One region of the Streptomyces sp. GB4-14 genome, then DNA from elsewhere that is predicted to be linked to it. Evidence: riboswitches for the same ligand, from Rfam matches in the RefSeq annotation. Region 1 holds a riboswitch; each other region holds the start of a gene.
What was found. A riboswitch is a leader RNA that binds a small molecule or an ion and turns the genes downstream of it on or off. The one in region 1 is predicted to bind cyclic di-AMP.

Region 1 (5,512 bases):
CGGCCCGCTTCTGGCACACCGGCGGCGAGAAGGTCCTGTACACCACCGGCAAGGGCGCCGAACGGGCCCGCGCCCTGGGCATCGCCGCGGACGTCGTGCCGCTCGGCGACGCCCTGGACTGGCGGCGGCTGCTGGAGCACCTGCACGACGTGCGCGGGGTACGGCGGCTGATGGTGGAGGGCGGCGGGCGGATCCACACCCAGCTGACGACCCAGGGCCTCGCCGACGAGCTCCAGCTCGTCCTCGCCCCGCTGTTCGTCGGCGACCCGGACGCCCCACGCCTGTTCGGCCCCGGCTCCTACCAGGGCGGGCGGCTGCGCCTGGTCGAGACCCGGCCCCTCGGCGACGTCGTCCTGATGCGCTACGAGCCCACCGCGCCCGGCACCGGAGCGCTGCCGTCCGCCGCCGACCGCCACTGGCTCGCCCTCGCCTGCGACCTGGCCGCGCAGTGCCCGCCCTCCGGGACCGCGTTCAGCGTCGGCGCGGTCGTGGTCGCCGCCGACGGCACCGAGCTGGCGCGGGGCCATTCCCGGGAGGGCGACGACCCGGTGGTGCACGCGGAGGAGGCCGCGCTCGCCAAGGCCGACCCCACCGACCCGCGGCTGGCCGGCGCCACCGTCTACTCCAGCCTGGAACCGTGCGCCCGCCGCGCGTCCCGGCCGGCGCCCTGCGCACGGCTGATCCTGGACGCGGGGGTGCGCAGGGTGGTCACGGCCTGGCGGGAGCCGGACACCTTCGTGACGGACGCCGACGGCAGCGCCGTACTGACGGACGGGGGCGCCACGGTGCTGGTGCTGCCGGACTTCGAGCAGCGCGCGAAGGCGCCGAACGCGCACCTGCTGGGCGGCTGATCGCGCCCGCGGGGGAAGTGGTGTGCATCGGGCCCCGTGGATGCCGTACACTGGTGTTTACCGACGCGGGGTGGAGCAGCTCGGTAGCTCGCTGGGCTCATAACCCAGAGGTCGCAGGTTCAAATCCTGTCCCCGCTACTGAAGGCCGAGGGCCGGAATCCGAAAGGGTTCCGGCCCTCGGTGTTTCTCCACGACGACGCCCGTTCCCCGCCTGCACCCCGCTTCTCACGCACAGTGAGGGAACGGCGCCGCAGCGCATAACAACTGACGCACCGTCAGGTTCGACGGGTCGTCAACGGTGCAGTCAACTCGCCCGTTTTCGCCCCCTCATGGCACTTAAGTCCGCGCGGAAATCGTTAACGATCAAGAGGAACGGCTTGGAATCCGGACCCCGCGTCTATTAACGTTCGATAACGCAGCGCGGTCGTCCCAGCCGTCACAGAAGGCGGCTCCGTGCGCACGCGCCGAATCCCGCAAGGGAACCGGGGAACCACCACCATGGGGTGAATCGGGCGGATACCGCCGTGGAAGCACGGTTCGTATACGCGCGTAGGAGACCTTCCTGCTCCGAACCCGTCAGCTAACCCGGTAGGCGAGAAGGAAGGAAAGGAGCGCGCCCACGTGGCGTCCAACCCGCCTGCCCCCGAGGCCCCGTTCAAGCCGAGCGACACCTTCGCCTACGGCGCCCCCGGCGCCGACGAGGGCCCCTTCGAGGAGTGGAACCCCACCGCGGAGTCCGTGCGCCCCGTGCGCGGCCGGCACCGCGTCGCCAAGCAGCGCGGAGGCGGACTCGCCCGCAGCTCCACCGTCCTCGGTGTCGGCGTCATAGCCGCCGTCGGCGCCGGCGGCATGGCCAGCGCCCAGACCGGCAAGCCGCCTGTCTCCATCTCCATGCCCGACCTTCCCAACGTGGGTTCCCTCATCTCCGACGAGGAAACCCCGAAGGGCTCCAGCACCCCCCTCAGCGACATCGGCCGGATGGCCGCCGCCGACACCGGCACGGAGGAGGGCGCCGGAGCCGGCGAGGCGCTGCGCGCCCGCATCATGGCCCAGGTCGAGCAGCAGCAGGGCCAGGCGCAGAGCAAGGCGCAGGCCGCCGCCCTCGCCGCCGCCGAGAAGGAGGCCGCCGAGGCCGCCGCCAAGGCGGAGAAGGAGGCCAAGGAGAAGGCCGAGGCCGCCAAGAAGAAGGCGGAGGAGGAGGCCGCGAAGAAGGCCGAGGCCGAGCGTCTCGCCGAGCTGGCCAAGCAGTACGCGCTGCCGACCTCCTCGTACACCATCACCTCGACCTTCGGTCAGGCCGGCGCCTACTGGTCCTCCGGCTACCACACCGGCCTCGACTTCGCCGCGCCCACCGGCACCCTGATCAAGGCGGTCCACACCGGCACGATCACCTCCGCGGGCTGGGACGGCTCGTACGGCTACAAGACCGTGCTCACCCTCGACGACGGCACCGAGGTCTGGTACGCCCACCAGTCGTCGATCAACGTCAGCGTCGGCCAGAAGGTCAACACCGGCGACGTGATCGGCCGTGTCGGCGCGACCGGCAACGTGACCGGCGCCCATCTCCACCTCGAGGTCCACCCCGCCGGCACCTCCGGCGGCGTCGACCCGGCCGCCTGGCTGGCCGGCAAGGGCCTCTCCGTCTGAACCACCCCGGCGGCCGTCTCCCGGCCGCCGACGCCGTGAACGCCGGCAGCCCCGACGACGACCCCCCGACGTCAGGGCTGCCGGTTCCGCATGTCCGGGACCTTCTCAGCGGCGGTAGGGGTTCTCTCCGTACGCCGGATACGGCGGCCGGCCCTGCGCGGGCCACGCCGCCGGGACGGGCCCGTACGCCCACCCCGCGCCGTACGGCACCGGGGGCGCCGTGAGCCGGGCCGCGTGCTCCAGCGCCGGCCGGGCCGCGGCGCGCCGGTGCCACAGCTCCAGCAGCAGCTCCCGCTCCCGCGTCGCGAAGTCCGCCCCGGCCTTCCCCGCGCGGCCCCGGTGCCGCAGGAACGCCAGCTGGGTCGCGTACGCCTCGTACTGGGCGACCGCCCGCGCGGCCGGCCTGCCCCCGTGCTCACGGGCCGCCTTCCGGGCGAGGCGCCGCGCCCGCATCGAGCCCAGCGCGAACGGCTCCGCCGGACGCAGCCAGCCCGCCACCACGTACGCGGGCAGCTCCGTGCGCACGGTCCGCAGCTCCCGCTGCCGCGTCCACACCACCAGCCAGGTCAGCAGCCCGAACGTCGGCACCATGAACGCCCCGTACACCGCGATGAAGCCGAACCGGCCGAGCGTGGTGGAGCCGTTCCACAGAGCGTGCATGCCCATCGCGAGGAGCAGCCCGGCGAGGGGGAGGAGGACGCGCCGCACCCGCCGGCGGTCGGCGGTCAGGGCGGCCGCGCCGAAGCCGAGTCCGGTGAGCACGGTGAACAGGGGGTGCGCGAAGGGCGACATGACGACGCGGACGAAGAAGGTCGCCGCGGTGACCGAGGCGATGCCGCTGCCGCCGGTGAGCTGGTCGGTGCCGAAGGCGTTGCCCAGGTAAAGGACGTTCTCGGTGAACGCGAAACCGGTCGCGGTGAACCCGGCCGCCACCACGCCGTCGAGGATCCCGTGGAAGTCGCGTCTGCGGAACAGGAAGAGCAGCAGCACCGCCGCAGCCTTCGCCGTCTCCTCCACGACCGGCGCTATGACCGTCGCGCCCAGGGTGTCGGCGCCGGCCGGGTCGGCGGTGGTCGTCGCTATCCACCGGGTGGCGAAGCTGTTCGCCACGATCGCGATCAGCGCCGCCGCGCACGCCCCCCAGGCGAAGGCGAACAGCAGGTTCCGCCAGGGGACCGGCTCCACCCGCCCCAGCCAGCGGAACGCCGCGAGCAGCAGGGGCACCGGCAGCACGGCCAGTCCCAGACCCACCAGGAAGCCCTGCGTGCCCGTCTGCTCCCGCACCAGCGCGAGGATCACCAGACCGGACAGGGCCAGCAGCGTGACCACCGCTCCGTAGCGGACCGCCGGGCGCTGCCACCAGTGCGGGTGCCGCAGCGTGCTGCCGGGAACTGCGCCGGGGTACGGCGGGTGCGGAGGGCTGCTGGCCACGGATTCGACCCTAACGAGAAAGGGGCAGGGCTGCGTGCGGGCTCAGGAGGAGGGCCGGGGAGGTCAGGCAGGGCCTCCGTCCCGGTGCCCGGCGCGGTCGTCGTGCGGTACGCGGCGGAAGAGCAGGTCGTTCACCACATGACCCTTGTCCAGGCCCTGCCGCTCGAAACGGGTGAGCGGCCGGAACTCGGGACGCGGCGCGAAACCGCCGTCCTCCCGGGTGTTCTCGAAGCCGGGGTGCGCGGTCAGCACCTCGAGCATCTGCTCCGCGTACGGCTCCCAGTCCGTGGCGCAGTGCACGAGCGCGCCCGGCGCGAGGCGGGACGCGGCCAGGGTCAGGAACTCCGGCTGGATCAGCCGCCGCTTGTGGTGCCGCTTCTTCGGCCAGGGGTCCGGGAAGAACACGCGCAGCCCGCTCAGCGCGTCCGGGGTGAGCATCTCGCGCAGCAGGATGATCGCGTCGCCGTTCGCCACGCGCACATTGGTCAGGCCGCGCTCCTCGGCGAGGTGCAGCAGATGCCCCTGGCCGGGGGTGTGCACGTCCACGGCGAGGATGTTCGTGTCCGGGTCGGCGGCGGCCATCTCCGCGGTGGCCTCCCCCATGCCGAAGCCGATCTCCAGGACGACCGGCCGTCCGTTCCCGAACAGCTCGGCCAGGTCCAGTCGGCGGCTGCCGTCGATGTCGAGCCCCCACACCGGCCACAGCCGCTGCAGCGCGTCCGCCTGACCTGCGGTGACGCGGCTGCGGCGGGGCTGGAAGCTGCGGATGCGGCGCTCGAAGTGCGACCCGGCGGGGTCCGCCTTCGGGCCGTCGGGGAAGCGCGGCTCCCCCTTCGCGCGGGCGCGGGGGGCCGACTCGCCGGCGGCGCGCTCGGCATGCGGTGCTTCGGGGGTGCTCATCACGGAATCAGACACAGTGCCCTCGATTTTACGGGGACGGCGCGCACGGCCGCCCGTCCCCGCGGACCGGCCCGGCGACCGCTCCCGCCACGCGCGCTCACCGCTCGCTCCCGGCGAGGACGGCCAGCGCCCGGCGGGCGATCTCCCGGCCGATCGGCAGCGAGGCGGTCGCGGCGGGCGAGGGGGCGTTCAGCACGTGCACCGCGCGGGGCGCCTCCCGGATCAGGAAGTCGTCGACCAGCGTGCCGTCGCGCAGCACCGCCTGCGCCCGCACCCCGGCCGCCGTCGGCACCAGGTCCTCGTCCCGCACGGCGGGCAGCAGCCGGCGCACGGCCCGCGCGAAGGCGGGCTTGGACAGCGAACGGTGCAGCTCCCCGGCGCCGTACCGCCAGTGGCGGCGGGCCAGCTGCCAGGAGCCGGGCCAGGCCAGGGTCGCCCCCAGCTCGCGCGGCCGCACGGTCCGCCAGTCGTACCCCTCGCGGGCCAGCGCCGGGACCGCGTTCGGCCCCACGTGCACGCCTTCGTCCGTGCCCCGGGTGAGGTGGACGCCGAGGAACGGGAACGCCGGGTCCGGCACCGGGTAGACCAGGCCCCGCACCAGCTCGGGGCGGGCCAGCTCGTAGTACTCCCCGCGGAACGGCACGATGCGGGCGCCCGGATCGTCGCCCGTGAGCAGCGCGATC
Region 2 (5,512 bases), 2.0 Mb from region 1:
TTCGAGACCATGCCCGCCCACCAGCTGGAGCTCGCCCTCTGGCTGGAGGCCGACCGCATGGGCTCCCTGCTGACCGCCCTGGACGAGGAGTCCATGGAGAACCAGCGGGACGTCGTGAAGAACGAGCGCCGCCAGCGCTACGACAACGTTCCCTACGGCACCGCCTTCGAGAAGCTGACCGCCCTCGCCTACCCGGAGGGCCACCCGTACCACCACACCCCGATCGGGTCGATGGCGGACCTGGACGCGGCGACCCTGGAGGACGCCCGCCAGTTCTTCCGCACGTACTACGCGCCGAACAACGCGGTGCTGTCCGTGGTCGGCGACATCGACCCCGAGCAGACGCTCGCCTGGATCGAGAAGTACTTCGGCTCCATCCCGTCGCACGACGGCAAGCCCGCCCCCCGCGACGGCTCGCTGCCCGACGTCATCGGCGAGGAGCTGCGCGAGGTCGTCGAGGAGGAGGTCCCGGCGCGGGCGCTGATGGCCGCCTACCGGCTCCCGGAGGACGGCACGCGCGCGTGCGACGCGGCCGACCTGGCGCTCACCGTCCTCGGCGGCGGCGAGTCCTCGCGCATCTACAACCGCCTGGTGCGCCGCGACCGCACGGCCGTCGCGGCCGGGTTCGGCCTGCTGCGGCTGGCCGGGGCGCCGTCCCTGGGCTGGCTGGACGTCAAGACGTCGGGCGACGTCGAGGTGCCGGTGATCGAGGCCGCCATCGACGAGGAGCTCGCCCGGTTCGCCGAGGAGGGCCCCACCGCCGAGGAGATGGAGCGCGCCCAGGCCCAGCTGGAGCGCGAGTGGCTCGACCGGCTCGGCACGGTCGCCGGCCGCGCCGACGAACTGTGCCGCTACGCCGTGCTGTTCGGCGACCCGCAGCTCGCCCTGACCGCCGTGAGCCGGGTCCTGGAGGTGACGGCCGAGGAGGTCCAGGAGGTCGCCAAGGCGCGCCTGCGGCCCGACAACCGCGCGGTGCTCGTCTACGAGCCCGTCGCCCCGGCGGCCGGTGACGAAGCCGACGCAGCCGACGAAGCCACCGAAGCCGCCGCAGCCGGCACCGACGAGAACGAGGAGGCGGCGAAGTGACCGAGCTCGCCACGATGGAGTTCCACCCCCGGCCGCAGGCGGGCGAGGCCAAGCCCTGGGCCTTCCCGGCCCCCGAGCGCGGCGCCCTCGACAACGGCCTGACGGTGCTGCGCTGCCACCGCCCCGGCCAGCAGGTCGTCGCCGTCGAGGTGGTCCTCGACGCGCCCCTGGACGCGGAGCCGGAGGGCCTGGACGGCGTCGCCACCATCATGGCGCGCGCCTTCTCCGAGGGCACCGACAAGCACTCCGCCGAGGAGTTCGCCGCCGAGCTGGAGCGCTGTGGCGCCACCCTCGACGCGCACGCCGACCACCCCGGCGTCCGCCTCAGCCTCGAGGTGCCGGCCTCGCGGCTCCCCAAGGGGCTCGGACTGGTCGCCGACGCCCTGCGCGCGCCCGCCTTCGCCGACAGTGAGATCGAGCGGCTGGTCCGCAACCGCCTCGACGAGATCCCGCACGAGCTGGCGAACCCGTCCCGCCGCGCCGCGAAGGAGCTCGCCAAGGAGCTGTTCCCGGCGAGCGCGCGCATGTCCCGCCCGCGCCAGGGCACCGAGGAGACCGTCGCGCGCATCGACTCCGCGGCGGTGCGCGGCTTCTACGAGAAGCACGTCCGCCCGGCCACGGCGACCGCCGTGGTGGTCGGCGACCTCACCGGCGTCGACCTGGACGCGCTGCTCGCCGACACCCTGGGCGCCTGGACGGGCTCCCAGGCGCAGCCGCGGCCCGTACCGCCGGTGGTCGCGGACGACACCGGGCGCGTGGTCGTCGTGGACCGGCCCGGCGCCGTGCAGACGCAGCTGCTGATCGGCCGTACCGGCCCGGACCGGCACGACCGGGTGTGGCCCGCGCAGGTGCTCGGCACGTACTGCCTCGGCGGCACCCTGACCTCCCGTCTGGACCGCGTCCTGCGCGAGGAGAAGGGATACACCTACGGCGTACGGGCGTTCGGCCAGGTGCTCCGCTCGGCCCCTGACGGCACGGGCGCGTCTATGCTGGCCATCAGCGGCTCGGTCGACACCCCCAACACCGGCCCGGCGCTGGACGACCTGTGGACCGTGCTGCGCACGCTGGCCGCCGAGGGCCTCACCGACGAGGAGCGGGACGTCGCCGTGCAGAACCTGGTGGGCGTGGCGCCGCTCAAGTACGAGACCGCCGCGGCCGTCGCGAGCACGCTGGCCGACCAGGTCGAGCAGCACCTGCCGGACCACTACCAGGCCGACCTGTACCGGCAGTTGGCGGCGACCGGCACCGTGGAGGCCACGGCGGCGGTGGTGAACGCCTTCCCGGTGGACCGTCTGGTGACCGTGCTCGTCGGCGACGCGGCGCAGATCAAGGCGCCCGTGGAGGCGCTCGGCATCGGCGAAGTCACCGTCGTGACGGCCGAGTAGGGCCGCGGCGGGACGCACGCGCGCGGGAGCCCCGGTGACGGGTACGTCACCGGGGCTCCCTTATGCCCGAATTGGGGCGGAGGTTGCCTGTCTGCCGTGTGGGATGCGCTACAAAACCCGGGAACCGTTTGGGGATTGCGAGGCGTCCCGCTTAGTTTCATGCGGGCTGTTCGTCGGGCAGTGCGCCGCATCCGCGGCACCGGACAGTCATCGCCGAGTCCCCGTACGGCGCGAGCCAGGGGAGCCGGGGACCCACATGAAGTCCCTGGGGTGAATCGGACGCCCGCGCGTGTCGCGAGGGGGTCCGTAGGAGACCTTCCTGCTCCGAACCCGTCAGCTAACCCGGTAGGCGAGAGGGAAGGAAAGGACCAGCTTGTACATGGCGTTCACCCGCGCCACCGGGAAGCACCGTCGTCCCAGCCGCGTCCAGCGCGGCACCGCCCGCGCCGCGGGCGTCGCGGCCCTCGCGGGCACCGGCGTCGTCGGCACCCTCGCGGCCCCCGCGCTCGCCGCCGAACCGGCCTCGGCCCAGACCGGCCTGACTCCCGTCGTCACCCTGGGCGACGTGGTCGCCGACCGCATCGACGCCCAGGCCGCCGCCCAGCACGAGGCCGCCCGCGTGGCGGCTCAGGAGGCCGCGCGCAAGGCCGCCGAGGAGGCGGCCCGTGAGCGCGCGGCCGAGGAGGCCGAGAAGGCCCGTGCCGAGAAGGAGCGCGCCGCGCGTGAGGCGGAGCGCAAGCGCCTCAACACCTTCGTCTCCCCGATCCCCGGCTCGTACGTGTCGACCGCGTACCAGAGCGGCGGCGCCATCTGGTCGTCCGGCAGCCACACCGGGATCGACTTCCACGCAGCGAGCGGCACGCCCGTCCACTCCGTCGGCGTCGGCACGGTCGTCGAGGCCGGCTGGGGCGGCGCGTACGGCAATCAGGTCGTCATCAAGATGCACGACGGCACGTACACCCAGTACGCGCACCTGTCGTCGATCGCGGTGTCGGTGGGCCAGGAGGTCGCGGCCGGGGAGCAGATCGGCCTGTCCGGCGCCACCGGCAACGTCACCGGCGCCCACCTGCACTTCGAGGCGCGCATGTCCGCCGAGTACGGCTCCGACCTCGACCCGGTCGCCTACCTCCGGTCGCACGGCGTGAACATCTGAGGCGCACCCTCCCGCCTTCGGGCCCCGGCTCTCCGCGAGCCGGGGCTTTCGCCGTTTCCGAACCCGTCGGTGCGGGCGCCCCCTGTCCAAAAATTATGTATGGATTCCGGTCCGCCGTCGGAAATTGTCGTCGATTGCAATAGAGTCACGAACGGACGTCAATCGTCGACGTTTCACGGGGATTAAGCCGGAGGTCGGTCATGCGTATTCCCGCGCACTCGGTGTGCACGGCGATCCGGGACGACATCGTCGCCGGTGTCTACGAGCGCGGGAGCCGGCTCACCGAGGAACTGCTCGCCCGCCGCTACGGGGTCTCCCGCGTCCCCGTCCGCGAGGCGCTGCGCACCCTGGAGGCCGAGGGGTTCGTGGTGACCCGTCGGCACGCGGGCGCGTGCGTGGCGGAGCCCACCGAGCAGGAGGCCGCCGACCTGCTGGAGATGCGCCGGCTCCTGGAGCCCCTGGGCGCCTCCCGGGCCGCGCAGCGGCGCACCGACGCCCATCTGAAAGTGCTGCGCGGCCTGGTCAGGCTGGGGCAGGAACGCGCACGTCAGGGCAGCAGCGACGACCTCCGCTCGCTGGGCGGCTGGTTCCACGAGACGCTCGCCCAGGCCTCCGGCAGCCCGGCGCTGACGTCGATGCTGACCCAGCTCAGGCACAAGATCGCCTGGATGTACGCGGTCGACGGACCTTCCGACCCGGTCGCGTACTGGGCGGAGCACGGCGCGATCGTGGACGCCGTGGCGCGCGGCGACGGCGAGCGGGCGCGGACCCTGACGGCGCTGCACACCGAGCAGGCGGACGCCGGGCACCGGCTGCGGTTCGGCTCCGGCGCCGACCGAGCCGTCCGCACGGACCGTGTGAGGAACTCGCAACATCCCGTAAACATGACGGGCCTGCGCCATTAACACGGTTCCCGTATACAAAGAGTGCGGAAATCGCGGGGGGTTTTTCTGCTGCCCTGAAATGGGGAAGAGAAAGGCCCGCCCGGTGATCGGGGCGGGCCTTTCCGTGTCGCACGGCCGTCGCGTGCGGAATTCCGGTTCAGACGGTCTCGGGGAGTTCCTCGAGGCCCTCGGCGACCAGCTTCGCCAGACGGTCCAGGGCGGCGTCCGCGCCCTCGGCGTCGGAGGCGAGGACGATCTCCTCGCCGCCCTGGGCGCCCAGGCCCAGGACGGCCAGCATCGAGGCCGCGTTGACGGGGGTGCCCCCGGCCTTGGCGATCGTCACCGGGACGCCTGCGGCCGTGGCGGCTCGGACGAAGATGGAGGCGGGGCGGGCGTGGAGACCCTCGGCCCAGCCGACGTTGACGCGGCGCTCAGCCATGTGTTGCTGCCCTTCACTGTTCAGGGTTGTCTAGACCAGTCTTCCATATCGTGACGCGTGCCCGGAGCGGCGTCAGGGACGGCCCCCCGAGGCCGCCGGGCCGCGGCCTCGGCCCGGCGGTCGTCCACCACAGACTGCCTCGCGCCGCCGTCGGACGCGAGCCGTACTCTGGGGCCCATGCAGACCTCGTCGGACCGCCACGAGTACCCCGCCCACTGGGAGGCCGACGTGGTGCTGCGCGACGGCGGCACCGCACGCATCCGCCCCATCACCGCCGACGACGCCGAGCGCCTGGTCAGCTTCTACGAGCAGGTGTCCGACGAGTCGAAGTACTACCGCTTCTTCGCGCCCTACCCCCGGCTGTCCGCCAAGGACGTCCACCGCTTCACCCACCACGACTTCGTGGACCGGGTCGGGCTCGCGGCGACCGTCGGCGACGACTTCATCGGCACCGTGCGCTACGACCGCATCGGCGCCGGCGGCCGGCCCGCGACCGGGGCGGAGGCCGACGAGGCCGAGGTCGCCTTCCTGGTGCAGGACGCCCACCAGGGCCGGGGCGTCGCCT
Region 3 (5,512 bases), 2.7 Mb from region 1:
TGGGAGTGCTCGGAGGTGCGCTCCTTGATGATCATGCGGTACGAGGTGATCATGCGGTCGGCGCCCTGGCCGTCGGCGAGGATCGCGCGCAGCTGGTCCAGGTCGCCGTCGCGCACCATCTTCCAGAACTCCGCGCCGTCGGCCGGGTCGCTGAGCGGCAGGTTGACGTTGCGCACGCCCGGCAGCTCGACGTCCGGACCCTCCAGCTTCTGGTCGGCCGCGTTGCGGAAGTCGAACACGGTGTGCAGACCGAGCGAGGCCAGGAACGCGGCGTCCTCCTCGGTGGCGTGGGCGAGGTGACCGCTGCGGAACAGCACCCCGTGCCGCACCCGCCGGCCGTCCACCGTGGGCAGCCCGCCCACGTCGCGGAAGTTGCGCACCCCGGTCAGCTGAGGCTCGGTCGACGGGATCTCCTGCGTCACGGACGGCTCCTCCCACTCCGCGCCGTCGCCGCGGCTCGTCGACGGGCACCACTCGACGATACGACATGCCTGCCTGGGGCAATGAGTTGTCGGCCGCCCGGTGAAGTGTTGGAGTGTGTCGTGTTTTGTTCAATTGTGGGGAGTGAGCGAGAGGCTGCCTTCGACAAGATCAGGATGTCGCGAATGTGTCGGCTGTGGCATCCGAATTTGACGAAATTGAGGCGAACTGTCCGGTTAGGGTGATTGAATATAACGTGCCCCGGTAGAAAGGGAATTGAGGAGGGGGCGCGTGAGCATCGTCATATCGGTGACCGTATGCTGTCGCCATGTTCACGTAATCCCCCTCCGCGGCAAGGGAATTCGCGAGCGAGTCGCCCACGGGATCGACGCACGGTGACGTCATTTCCCCCTTTCGATCACGGCGAAAGGGGGTTTCCGGGAACCCGCGCTTGTTTCGCCGCGTCGAGGTCGCTTACGTTCCCAACCGATCCGGACGGAACGCCTAATCCTGCCGCCGCCCGGAGCCCGCACACACTGACCCGACGTACGGCAGGAGCGGGGGACCCACAGGTACAACTGCCTGTTCCGGGCCCCGGAAACAGGCTTGGGGTTAAGCCGCGCAGCAACGCGGCCGGACATCTCCAGTCCGCACCCGACAGCTCACCTCGTAGGCGCCGGAGAGGAATTCGTCATGCCCGCGAAGGGTAAGCACCGCCGTACCAAGGCTCAGCTTTTCACCCGCACCATCGCCGTCGCCGGAACCGGTGGCGCCGCTCTCGCCCTGCCGTTCCTCGGCGCCACCGGCGCGCACGCCGCGACGCCGCAGTCCGCCCCCGGGACCTCGGTCCAGTCGCTCTCCGTGACCGGCCAGCAGGCCAAGGCCGAAAAGGGCGACGAGGCCCGCACGTACACCGTGAAGGCCGGCGACTACCTCGCCAAGATCGCCGAGACCGAGCACGTCGACGGTGGCTGGAAGCAGCTCTACGCGGACAACCGCGAGGCCGTCGGTGACGACCCGTCGCTCATCCACCCGGGTCTGAAGCTCTCCATCGACGGCAAGGCCGCCGCCAAGAGCGCGCCGGAGCAGTCCACTTCGCCGCAGGCCGCCAAGCCCGCCGCGCCCAAGGCCGAGAAGCCGGCCGAGCAGCCCGCGCAGAAGACCGCCGAGGAGTCCTCCTCCAACGAGGCGTCCGCGCAGACCGCTTCCGCCTCCGGCTTCACCTCCCCGGTGCCCGGCGGCGGCATCGGCACCGCCTACAAGGTGGCCGGCAGCATGTGGTCCAGCGGTTACCACACCGGTGTGGACTTCAGCGTCCCGACCGGCACCTCCCTGAAGGCCGTCGGCGCCGGCACCGTCGTCTCCGCCGGCTGGGGCGGCGCGTACGGCAACCAGGTAGTCATCAAGCTGAACGACGGCCACTACGCCCAGTACGCCCACCTGTCCTCGCTGTCCGTCTCGGCGGGCCAGACGGTGAGCGCCGGCCAGCAGGTCGGTCTCTCCGGTGCGACCGGCAACGTGACCGGCCCGCACCTGCACTTCGAGATCCGGACCAGCCCTGACTACGGCTCGGACGTGGACCCGATCTCGTACCTCCGCGGCAAGGGCGTCTCCATCTGACCCCCGAGCGGCACCCTTCCTGACACGCGCGCCGAAGGCCGACCCCGATCCACGGGGCCGGCCTTCGGCGTGTCCGGGCCGGTGGCGGGCCCGGGCCGTACCTATTCCTGGCTTGGCCAAACCTTGAAGTGGCTTATCTCACCGCGCGTCAACCCCCGCCTACGGTCGCGTAGGTCACATCCGAAGGTGAATCATGTCCGGCTGTGGCAGACGATTCGAAGAGTGACAAGGCAACAGTGATCGGGTCGTACGTGGCGGTGGGGGACAGCTTCACCGAGGGCGTCGGCGACCCCGGCCCCGACGGGGCGTTCGTCGGCTGGGCCGACCGGCTCGCCGTTCTGCTCGCCGACCGCAGGCCCGAGGGCGACTTCCGGTACGTCAATCTCGCCGTACGCGGCAAGCTGCTGGACCAGATCGTGGCCGACCAGGTGCCCCGGGCCGTCGAACTCGCCCCCGACCTGGTCTCCTTCTGCGCGGGCGGCAACGACATCCTGCGCCCGGGCACCGACCCGGACGAGGTGGCCGAGCGATTCGAGAAGGCGGTCGCCCAGCTCGCGGCGGTGGCCGGCACGGTCCTGGTGACCACCGGGTTCGACACCCGGGGCGTCCCGCTGCTCAAGCATCTGCGCGGCAAGATCGCCACGTACAACGGGCACGTCAGGGCCGTCGCCGACCGGTACGGCTGCCCGGTGCTCGACCTGTGGTCGCTGCGCAGCGTGCAGGACCGCAGGGCGTGGGACGCCGACCGGCTGCACCTGTCGCCCGAGGGCCACACCCGCGTCGCACTGCGCGCGGGCCTCGCCCTCGGTCTCAGGGTCCCGGCCGACCCGGAGCAGCCGTGGCCCCCTCTCCCGCCGCGCGGCACCCTTGAGGTCCGCCGGGACGACGTCCACTGGGCCCGCGAGTACCTGGTCCCGTGGATCGGCCGCCGCCTCCGAGGCGAGTCCTCGGGCGACCACGTCACGGCGAAGGGGACGCTGTCCCCGGCGGACATCCGCTCGAGGATCGCGAAGGTGGCGTGACGCCAGGAGGCGTGATGCCAGGAGGCGGGACGGCCGGGCGCGGGGCGTGTGCGGACGGGTGCGTGGCTGGTCACGCAGTTCCCCGCGCCCGTTCGGGGCGCGGTGCTCGCGCGTCTTGGCCCTTGAGTGGTTCGGCGCGCGGGCCGGGTGGGCGGGGGCGGTTTCCACAACCGCCCCCGCCGACGGAGCCACCGCACATAATGGAAACTCCGATCGATTCCATCTGGAGGTACCGTGGCCGCTTCTTCCGCCCCCCGGGCGGGGCTCAGTGCCCTGCGGCCGCCGGCCTTCGGCGCGGAGCCGGCCGGTGAGCGCATGGCGCGGATCCGCAGGTCCCCGCACTTCGCGAACGGCGTGTTCCAGAACCCGGGCGGGCCGGCCCGTATGCGTCCCTCCGGGTCGGGCCGGGACATGGCCAAGCAGTTCCTGGACAAGGACTCCCGCTCATGGGCCACTCCAGCGTGCTCGCGGAGATCGACGGACAGCGGGTGCTCTTCGACCCCGTATGGGGTGAGCGCTGCTCGCCGTTCCCCTTCGCCGGCCCGAAGCGGCTGCACCCCGTGCCGCTGCCGCTGGCCGCGCTCGGCCCGGTGGACGTCGTGGTGATCTCCCACGACCACTACGACCACCTGGACATGCCGACGATCAAGGAGCTGGCCGGCACGGACACCGTGTTCGCCGTGCCCCTCGGCGTGGGCGCCCATCTGGAGCGCTGGGGCGTCTCCGCGGACCGGCTGCGCGAGCTGGACTGGCAGGAGACGACGCGGGTCGGCCGACTCACCCTGACCGCGACCCCGGCCCGCCACTTCTGCGGGCGGGGCCTGCGCAACACCCAGCACACCCTGTGGGCCTCCTGGGTGGTCGCCGGCGAGCGGCACCGCATCTACCACAGCGGCGACACCGGCTACTTCGAGGGCTTCCGCGACATCGGCGCCGCCCACGGCCCGTTCGACGCGACGATGATCCAGGTCGGCGCCTACTCCGAGTTCTGGCCGGACATCCACATGACCCCCGAGGAAGGCGTCCGCTCCCACCTCGACCTGCAGGGCGGGAGGCCCGACGGCGTGCTGATGCCCATCCACTGGGGCACCTTCAACCTCGCCCCGCACGCGTGGGCGGAGCCGGGTGAGTGGATGACGGACGCCGCGGGGGCGGCGGGCCAGGCCGTCGCCTTCCCCCGTCCCGGCGCGCCCTTCGAGCCGGGCGGGGAACTGCCCACCGAACCCTGGTGGCGTCCGCTCACCCGGCCCGTCCCGCGCGTGTGGAACACCGGCGGCCCGTCGCGGAGCGAGGAGACCCCCAGCGGCGACCTCGACCTCGCGGGCGACCGCTGACCCGTCGAGCGGGGACGAGCAGGGGCGACGCCCCACGGCACGGGCCTGATGTCACACCCCGCTGCCAGACTGTCGGCTGTGATGATCGACAGTCTTGACGTCTCGTACGGCGACATGTGGGGCTCCCATGAGGGGCCGACCCACCCTGACCCGATACCGAGCGCGCTCGCGTCCCGCCGACATGCCGCCGGGATGTCGTACGCGGTGCTGCTCTCCTCGCGGGAGCGACCGCTGGCCATGGTCGAGCGATGGCCGCGCGGAATGTGGCGTGTTTACCTGTTCGACGACGCGTTCCGCCGCGCGCAGATGATCGATTTCAAGCCGTACGGCACGGGGATGCTGCTGGCTCACCGGAACACCCGGTTGACCGAGGGCGACCAGGAGACCGCGGCCGTCGAGGTCCTCTCCTGCCCCGCGCCGGAGTTCGGCGACTGGCAGGTGTTCGCTCCGTTCCTCGCCCAGCAGGGCCACGAGCCCGCCCCGACCGTGGTCCTGAACGACGTGTCCGTGGACGAGGGAGCGGGACCGCTGCGCCCCACCTGCGTCGAGCGGCTGTTCGTGCCGGGCCCGCGCGACACCCCGGACGGTCCGGCCACCCTCGAGCTCGGCGACGCCGGTGCGGTGCGGATCACGTCAGGACAGCTGGTGGTCTCGGACCCCGGCTGGGTCACCGAACCACGGACCGTCGCCGTACCGCCGGGCGAATATCCGGTCACGCTGTCGCTCCTGCGCGGAACCCATGAGGTGAGGGTCGCCGCGGCCAAGGTGACCTTCCTGGACGCCCCGCCCCGCACATGGGAGATGGTCCTCCGCCCCGACGAGGACCCGGCGCTGCTCGGCGAGGGCGAGTTCTACGGGGTCGGCGTCGACACCGGCACGGTGGCCTTCATGGACGCGACCCGGACGGTCGACGAGGAAGGGCTGGACGAAGAGGTGTTCGTCCCCCTCTCCTTCGTCGACCGCCCCAGCGTCGAACTCCCCGGTACGGATGGCGAGCCGAACCTCATCGCCCTGAGCGCCGGCTGGGGCGACGGGTCCTACCCCGTCTGGATCGGCCGCACCGAGGACGGGAAGGCCGGCTGCGTCGTGGTCGACTTCCGGCTCTACCCCACCGAC
Region 4 (5,512 bases), 440 kb from region 1:
GTGGAGGAACTGCTCCGCTACGACGGCCCGGTGGAGCTGGCGACCTGGCGGTTCGCCACGGAACCGGTCGTCATCGGCGGGCAGCGGATCGAGACCGGCGACCCGGTGCTCGTCGTGCTGGCCGCGGCCGACCGGGACCCGGAGCGGTTCACCGACCCGGACACCCTGGACCTGGGCCGCCGCGACAACCAGCACCTGGGGTACGGGCACGGCATCCACTACTGCCTGGGCGCCCCGCTCGCGCGCCTGGAGGGGCAGACCGCGCTCGCCACGCTTCTGACGCGCCTTCCGGACCTCCGGCTCGCCGCGGATCCGGCCGAACTGCGCTGGCGCGGCGGCCTCATCATGCGGGGACTCCGCACGCTTCCGGTGGAATTCTCCCCTCCGCGTTCAGGGCGGAGTTCAGGACACACCTGACCTTCCTGTCCGTGCCCGGGGGCCGACGCGCGGAAACCTGAGACATGCTCAACTCTGTGATCTCCATGTGATCTGCACGGCATGAACTTGTGACAAGTGATCGACTGCCTATACGTTCACCCATCAAGTACGGCGCGCCGCAAGGTTTTGCTCGCCCGTGCCGGTCCTTGCTGCCGAGTGAAAGGCTTCCGCATGCTCTCCGGGAACGGCCGACACCGTCGCCCCCGCCAGGCTCCGGCTCTGCTCGTCGCCGCCGGGGTGACCGGCTCCGCGATCGCGATCCCGCTCCTCGGGGCGGGCGCCGCCAGCGCGGCGGACGGTGAGACCTGGGACCGGGTCGCGGAGTGCGAGAGCGGCGGCTCCTGGAGCCAGAACACCGGCAACGGCTACTACGGCGGCCTGCAGTTGACCCAGGACGACTGGGAGAACTACGGCGGCCTGGAGTTCGCGCCCAGCGCCGACGAGGCCAGCCGCAACCAGCAGATCACCGTGGCCGAGAGGATCCTCGCCGACCAGGGGGTCGGCAAGTGGCGCGCCTGCGGCCTGCTCACGGGTCTGAACCAGGACACCGCGTCCCCGAACGTCGACCCGGGCGTGCCGGACGGTACGGACCGGGACGACTCCGGGACCGGCGGCACCGGCACACCGTCCGGTTCGCCGGAATCCGGTGATTCGTCCGCTTCCCCCTCTCCGTCGGCCACGTCCGGTTCGTCCGGTGAGGTCAAGAGTGGCGCGGACGCCGGCGCCTCCGCCTCCCCGTCCGCCTCCGCCTCCGCCACCCCCGAAGGTGACGAGTCGGACAAGTCGGGGCAGAGTACCGGTTCTTCGGCCGTCACCGGGTCCGAGGACAGCGGCTCGGGCCGTCACCGCGGTCCCAGCGCGCAGGAGGACGCGACCGCCGACGCCGGGACCCCGTCGTCCGGCCGGCACGCCTCGCCCTCCGTGGACACGCCCGCCGGCATCGCCGACGACCGCTACACCGTCCAGAACGGCGACAGCCTGGCCTCCATCGCCGACTCCCTTGCCCTGACCGGCGGATGGACGGCGCTCTACGTGGAGAACCAGCAGGTCATCGGCGACGACCCGGACCTCATCCTGCCTGGCCAGCGGCTCCTGGTGGACGCCGAGACCGCCGAATAGCGGTAGGAAACGGGCGGTCGAAGACGCCTGCGGACGGCGGCAGTTGACGGAGCGATAAGGGCTGAATGTCCGTAATAAGGACTGTGAGAGATAGGTCTCAGAGGCCCTGATCATCTTTGAAATTCCGTCGATCACGTGCTTACGGTCGTGACCGCTCGCCACCGCGGGCCCCGGCTGCCGCCACGCCGAATCCTGCCAGTGGCAGCACGGGAACAGTCGTCGCGTCATGCGCCGTAGGCAGGAGCGGGGGACCCAGGTAAGTGCCGCGACCGGACGGTTGACGTCCGGTACGGCTCGGGGTGAAGCCGCGTCCCGGGAGGGACGTGGCCGGGCAACTCAACCGGCCCGAACCCGACAGCTCACCTCGTAGGCGTCGGTGAGGGGATCCATCCATGCTGTTTTCCGGCAAGGGCAAGCACCGTCGTCCGTCCAAGGCCACTCGCGCCATCGCCATCGCCGGTGTCGCCGGCGCCGCCGTCGCCGGCCCGCTGATGGCGTCCGGCACCGCCTCCGCGGCCACCGCGTCCGAGTGGGACGCCGTCGCCCAGTGCGAGTCCGGCGGCAACTGGTCCATCAACACCGGCAACGGTTACTACGGCGGTCTGCAGTTCTCCGCCTCCACCTGGGCCGCGTACGGCGGCACGCAGTACGCCGCCACCGCCGACCAGGCCTCCAAGGCCCAGCAGATCGAGATCGCCGAGAAGGTCCTCGCGGGCCAGGGCAAGGGCGCCTGGCCGGTCTGCGGCACCGGCCTGTCCAACGCCTCCTACGACGGCGGCTCCGCCGAGGGCTCCTCGCAGGAGTCCGGCTCGACCGAGTCGCGTGAGAGCGAGCAGAAGGCCTCCCGCTCCGCCGAGCGCCAGGCCGCCCCGGCCGCCCCGGCCGAGCAGAAGGCCGAGAAGAAGACCGTGACCACCCCGACCGGCAAGAAGGTCGAGAAGGGCGACGGCGAGTACAAGGTCGTCAAGGGTGACACCCTCAGCTCCATCGCCGCGGAGCACGAGGTCAAGGGCGGCTGGGCGAAGCTGTTCGAGCTGAACGACGACATCGTCGACGACGCCGATCTCATCTACCCGGGCCAGCAGCTGCACCTCAAGTAAGCAGCGACCGCCAGGTCCCTCCCCGTCCCCACGGGCTCCCCGCCCCGGTGCGTTTCTTCCCCCGTACGCACCGGGGCGGGGTCATGTCCGGACGCGTTCCGGTCACGGTTTCCCGAACCGGCTTTGTTCCGTCCGGAAACAATCTATTCTCGGTTCTGTCCATGAGGCGGGCGGCGAGATGGCCGATCGCCCGGAGCCGGTTAGGCTCGGACCCGCAGGGCCCCCGCGGCCCCGCTCACCCGCGTCACATCCCAAGAAGGAGATGCTCGTGCCGTCCATCGACGTCGTCGTAGCCCGGGAAATCCTGGACTCCCGAGGCAACCCCACGGTCGAGGTCGAGGTCGGCCTCGACGACGGCAGCACGGGTCGTGCCGCCGTCCCGTCCGGCGCCTCCACCGGCGCCTTCGAGGCCATCGAACTCCGTGACGGCGACGCCGGCCGTTACCTGGGCAAGGGCGTCGAGAAGGCCGTCCTGGCCGTCATCGAGCAGATCGGCCCGGAGCTCGTCGGCTACGACGCCACCGAGCAGCGCCTGATCGACCAGGCGATGTTCGACCTGGACGCCACCGACAACAAGGGCTCGCTCGGCGCCAACGCCATCCTCGGCGTCTCGCTCGCCGTCGCGCACGCCGCCTCCGAGGCCAGCGACCTGCCGCTGTTCCGCTACCTGGGCGGCCCGAACGCGCACCTGCTGCCGGTGCCGATGATGAACATCCTGAACGGCGGCTCGCACGCCGACTCCAACGTGGACATCCAGGAGTTCATGATCGCCCCGATCGGCGCGGAGTCCTTCTCCGAGGCCCTGCGCTGGGGCGCCGAGGTCTACCACACCCTCAAGAAGGTGCTGAAGGGCAAGGGCCTGGCCACCGGTCTGGGCGACGAGGGCGGCTTCGCCCCGAACCTCGGCTCCAACCGCGAGGCCCTCGACCTCATCCTCGAGGCCATCAAGGAAGCCGGTTACACCCCCGGCGAGCAGATCGCCCTCGCCCTCGACGTGGCCGCCTCCGAGTTCTACAAGGACGGCGTCTACACCTTCGAGGGCAAGGAGCGCTCGGCGGCCGAGATGACCGAGTACTACGCGGAGCTCGTCGACGCGTACCCGCTCGTGTCCATCGAGGACCCGCTGTTCGAGGACGACTGGGAGGGCTGGAAGACCATCACCGACAAGCTCGGCGACAAGGTCCAGCTCGTCGGCGACGACCTGTTCGTCACCAACCCGGAGCGCCTGGCCCGCGGCATCGAGGAGGGCGCCGCCAACGCCCTGCTGGTGAAGGTGAACCAGATCGGCTCGCTCACCGAGACCCTGGACGCCGTCGAGCTGGCCCAGCGCAACGGCTTCAAGTGCATGATGTCCCACCGCTCCGGCGAGACCGAGGACGTCACCATCGCCGACCTCGCCGTCGCCACCAACTGCGGCCAGATCAAGACCGGCGCCCCGGCCCGCTCCGAGCGCGTCGCCAAGTACAACCAGCTGCTGCGCATCGAGGAGATCCTCGACGACGCCGCGGTGTACGCCGGCCGCAGCGCCTTCCCCCGGTTCCGCGCTGCGAACCAGTAGGCACAGCAGGGGCTGACCTCGCCCCCGCAGGAAGCGTCGTACGTACGTCCCCGTACCCGGTCCCGTACCGTGTGCGGGGACGTACGCGTGTATGAGACCGAACGAGAGGCGGGAACATGGCGGTGAAGGACCGGGACCGTTTCTCCACCGCGACCAGGATCCGGCTGATCGGTGAGCAGACCGCGGCCCGGGTCTACCGCTCGCAGACCAAGCGGCAGGCCCGCCGCTCACGGCTGACCGGCCGCGCGGCCCTGCTCGCCCTGGTCCTCTGCTCCCTGGTCGTGGCCCTCGCCTACCCGATGCGGCAGTACGTCTCCCAGCGCGCGGAGATCGCCGACCTGCAGAAGGAGCAGGACGAGACCCGCCGCCGGGTCGAACGGCTGCGCGACCTCAAGGCCCGCTGGCAGGACGACGCCTACGCCGAGCAGGAGATCCGCAGGCGCCTGCACTACGTCATGCCGGGGGAGACCGGCTACATCGTCGTCGACCCGGCCGGCGCCGACACCACGCGCGGCGACCTCCGGGCCGCCGACCGTCCCTGGTACGCCAACGTCTGGGACGGCGTCGACAAGGCCGACGCCGCCGCCCAGTGACCCGACGGAACACCGCAGAAAGACACGTATGGACACCCCTCCGCCCACGACCCCGCGTACCGAGCCCACCGACGCGGACGTCGAGGCCTTCAAGCAGCAGCTCGGCCGGCCCCCGCGCGGGCTGCGCGCCATCGCGCACCGCTGTCCCTGCGGGCAGCCGGACGTCGTGGAGACCGCGCCGCGGCTGCCCGACGGCACGCCCTTCCCGACGCTGTACTACCTGACGTGCCCGCGGGCGAACTCCGCGATCGGCACGCTGGAGGCGAACGGCGTGATGAAGGAGATGACCGAGCGGCTGGCCGCCGACCCGGAGCTGGCGGCGGCCTACCGCGCCGCGCACGAGGACTACATCCGGCGCCGCGACGAGATCGAGGAGCTGAAGAACTTCCCCAGCGCCGGCGGCATGCCGGACCGGGTGAAGTGCCTGCACGTCCTCGTCGCGCACTCGCTGGCCGCCGGGCCGGGCGTCAACCCGCTCGGCGACGAGGCGCTGGCGATGCTGCCGGAGTGGTGGGCCAAGGGCCCCTGCGTGACGCCCGCGGCCGAGGGAGGCGCCCAGTGACCCGGGTCGCCGCGATCGACTGCGGTACGAACTCCATCCGCCTGCTGGTCGCCGACGCCGACCCGGCGACCGGCGAACTCACCGACCTGGACCGGCGGATGACCATCGTGCGGCTCGGCCAGGGCGTCGACCGCACCGGCCG

Region 2: another riboswitch for cyclic di-AMP. It lies ahead of ELQ39_RS07420 (M23 family metallopeptidase); the one in region 1 lies ahead of ELQ39_RS17005 (M23 family metallopeptidase).
Region 3: another riboswitch for cyclic di-AMP. It lies ahead of ELQ39_RS04500 (M23 family metallopeptidase); the one in region 1 lies ahead of ELQ39_RS17005 (M23 family metallopeptidase).
Region 4: another riboswitch for cyclic di-AMP. It lies ahead of ELQ39_RS19055 (transglycosylase family protein); the one in region 1 lies ahead of ELQ39_RS17005 (M23 family metallopeptidase).

The regions. Positions count from the first base shown of each region.
Region 1 covers NZ_RZHO01000002.1:3,419,749-3,425,260, forward strand. Annotated here, with positions in the region: gene ELQ39_RS16995 (dihydrofolate reductase family protein) at 1-851, shown strand, start outside; tRNA gene ELQ39_RS17000 (tRNA-Met) at 916-989, shown strand; cyclic di-AMP (ydaO/yuaA leader) riboswitch at 1,304-1,461, shown strand; gene ELQ39_RS17005 (M23 family metallopeptidase) at 1,473-2,498, shown strand; gene ELQ39_RS17010 (PrsW family intramembrane metalloprotease) at 2,604-3,929, opposite strand; gene trmB (tRNA (guanosine(46)-N7)-methyltransferase TrmB) at 3,993-4,829, opposite strand; gene lhgO (L-2-hydroxyglutarate oxidase) at 4,927-5,512, opposite strand, start outside.
Region 2 covers NZ_RZHO01000002.1:1,387,038-1,392,549, reverse strand. Annotated here, with positions in the region: gene ELQ39_RS07430 (M16 family metallopeptidase) at 1-1,086, shown strand, start outside; gene ELQ39_RS07425 (M16 family metallopeptidase) at 1,083-2,471, shown strand; cyclic di-AMP (ydaO/yuaA leader) riboswitch at 2,673-2,838, shown strand; gene ELQ39_RS07420 (M23 family metallopeptidase) at 2,851-3,624, shown strand; gene ELQ39_RS07415 (GntR family transcriptional regulator) at 3,825-4,529, shown strand; gene ELQ39_RS07410 (HPr family phosphocarrier protein) at 4,666-4,947, opposite strand; gene ELQ39_RS07405 (bifunctional acetate--CoA ligase family protein/GNAT family N-acetyltransferase) at 5,125-5,512, shown strand, end outside.
Region 3 covers NZ_RZHO01000002.1:707,563-713,074, reverse strand. Annotated here, with positions in the region: gene ELQ39_RS04505 (tyrosine-protein phosphatase) at 1-422, opposite strand, end outside; cyclic di-AMP (ydaO/yuaA leader) riboswitch at 945-1,109, shown strand; gene ELQ39_RS04500 (M23 family metallopeptidase) at 1,114-2,040, shown strand; gene ELQ39_RS04495 (SGNH/GDSL hydrolase family protein) at 2,277-3,062, shown strand; partial or broken gene ELQ39_RS04490 (MBL fold metallo-hydrolase) at 3,297-4,396, shown strand; gene ELQ39_RS04485 (DUF4241 domain-containing protein) at 4,478-5,512, shown strand, end outside; gene ELQ39_RS04480 (DUF6461 domain-containing protein) at 5,500-5,512, opposite strand, start outside.
Region 4 covers NZ_RZHO01000002.1:3,854,976-3,860,487, forward strand. Annotated here, with positions in the region: gene ELQ39_RS19045 (cytochrome P450 family protein) at 1-417, shown strand, start outside; gene ELQ39_RS19050 (transglycosylase family protein) at 610-1,557, shown strand; cyclic di-AMP (ydaO/yuaA leader) riboswitch at 1,777-1,945, shown strand; gene ELQ39_RS19055 (transglycosylase family protein) at 1,950-2,657, shown strand; gene eno (phosphopyruvate hydratase) at 2,926-4,215, shown strand; gene ELQ39_RS19065 (FtsB family cell division protein) at 4,332-4,808, shown strand; gene ELQ39_RS19070 (DUF501 domain-containing protein) at 4,837-5,370, shown strand; gene ELQ39_RS19075 (Ppx/GppA phosphatase family protein) at 5,367-5,512, shown strand, end outside.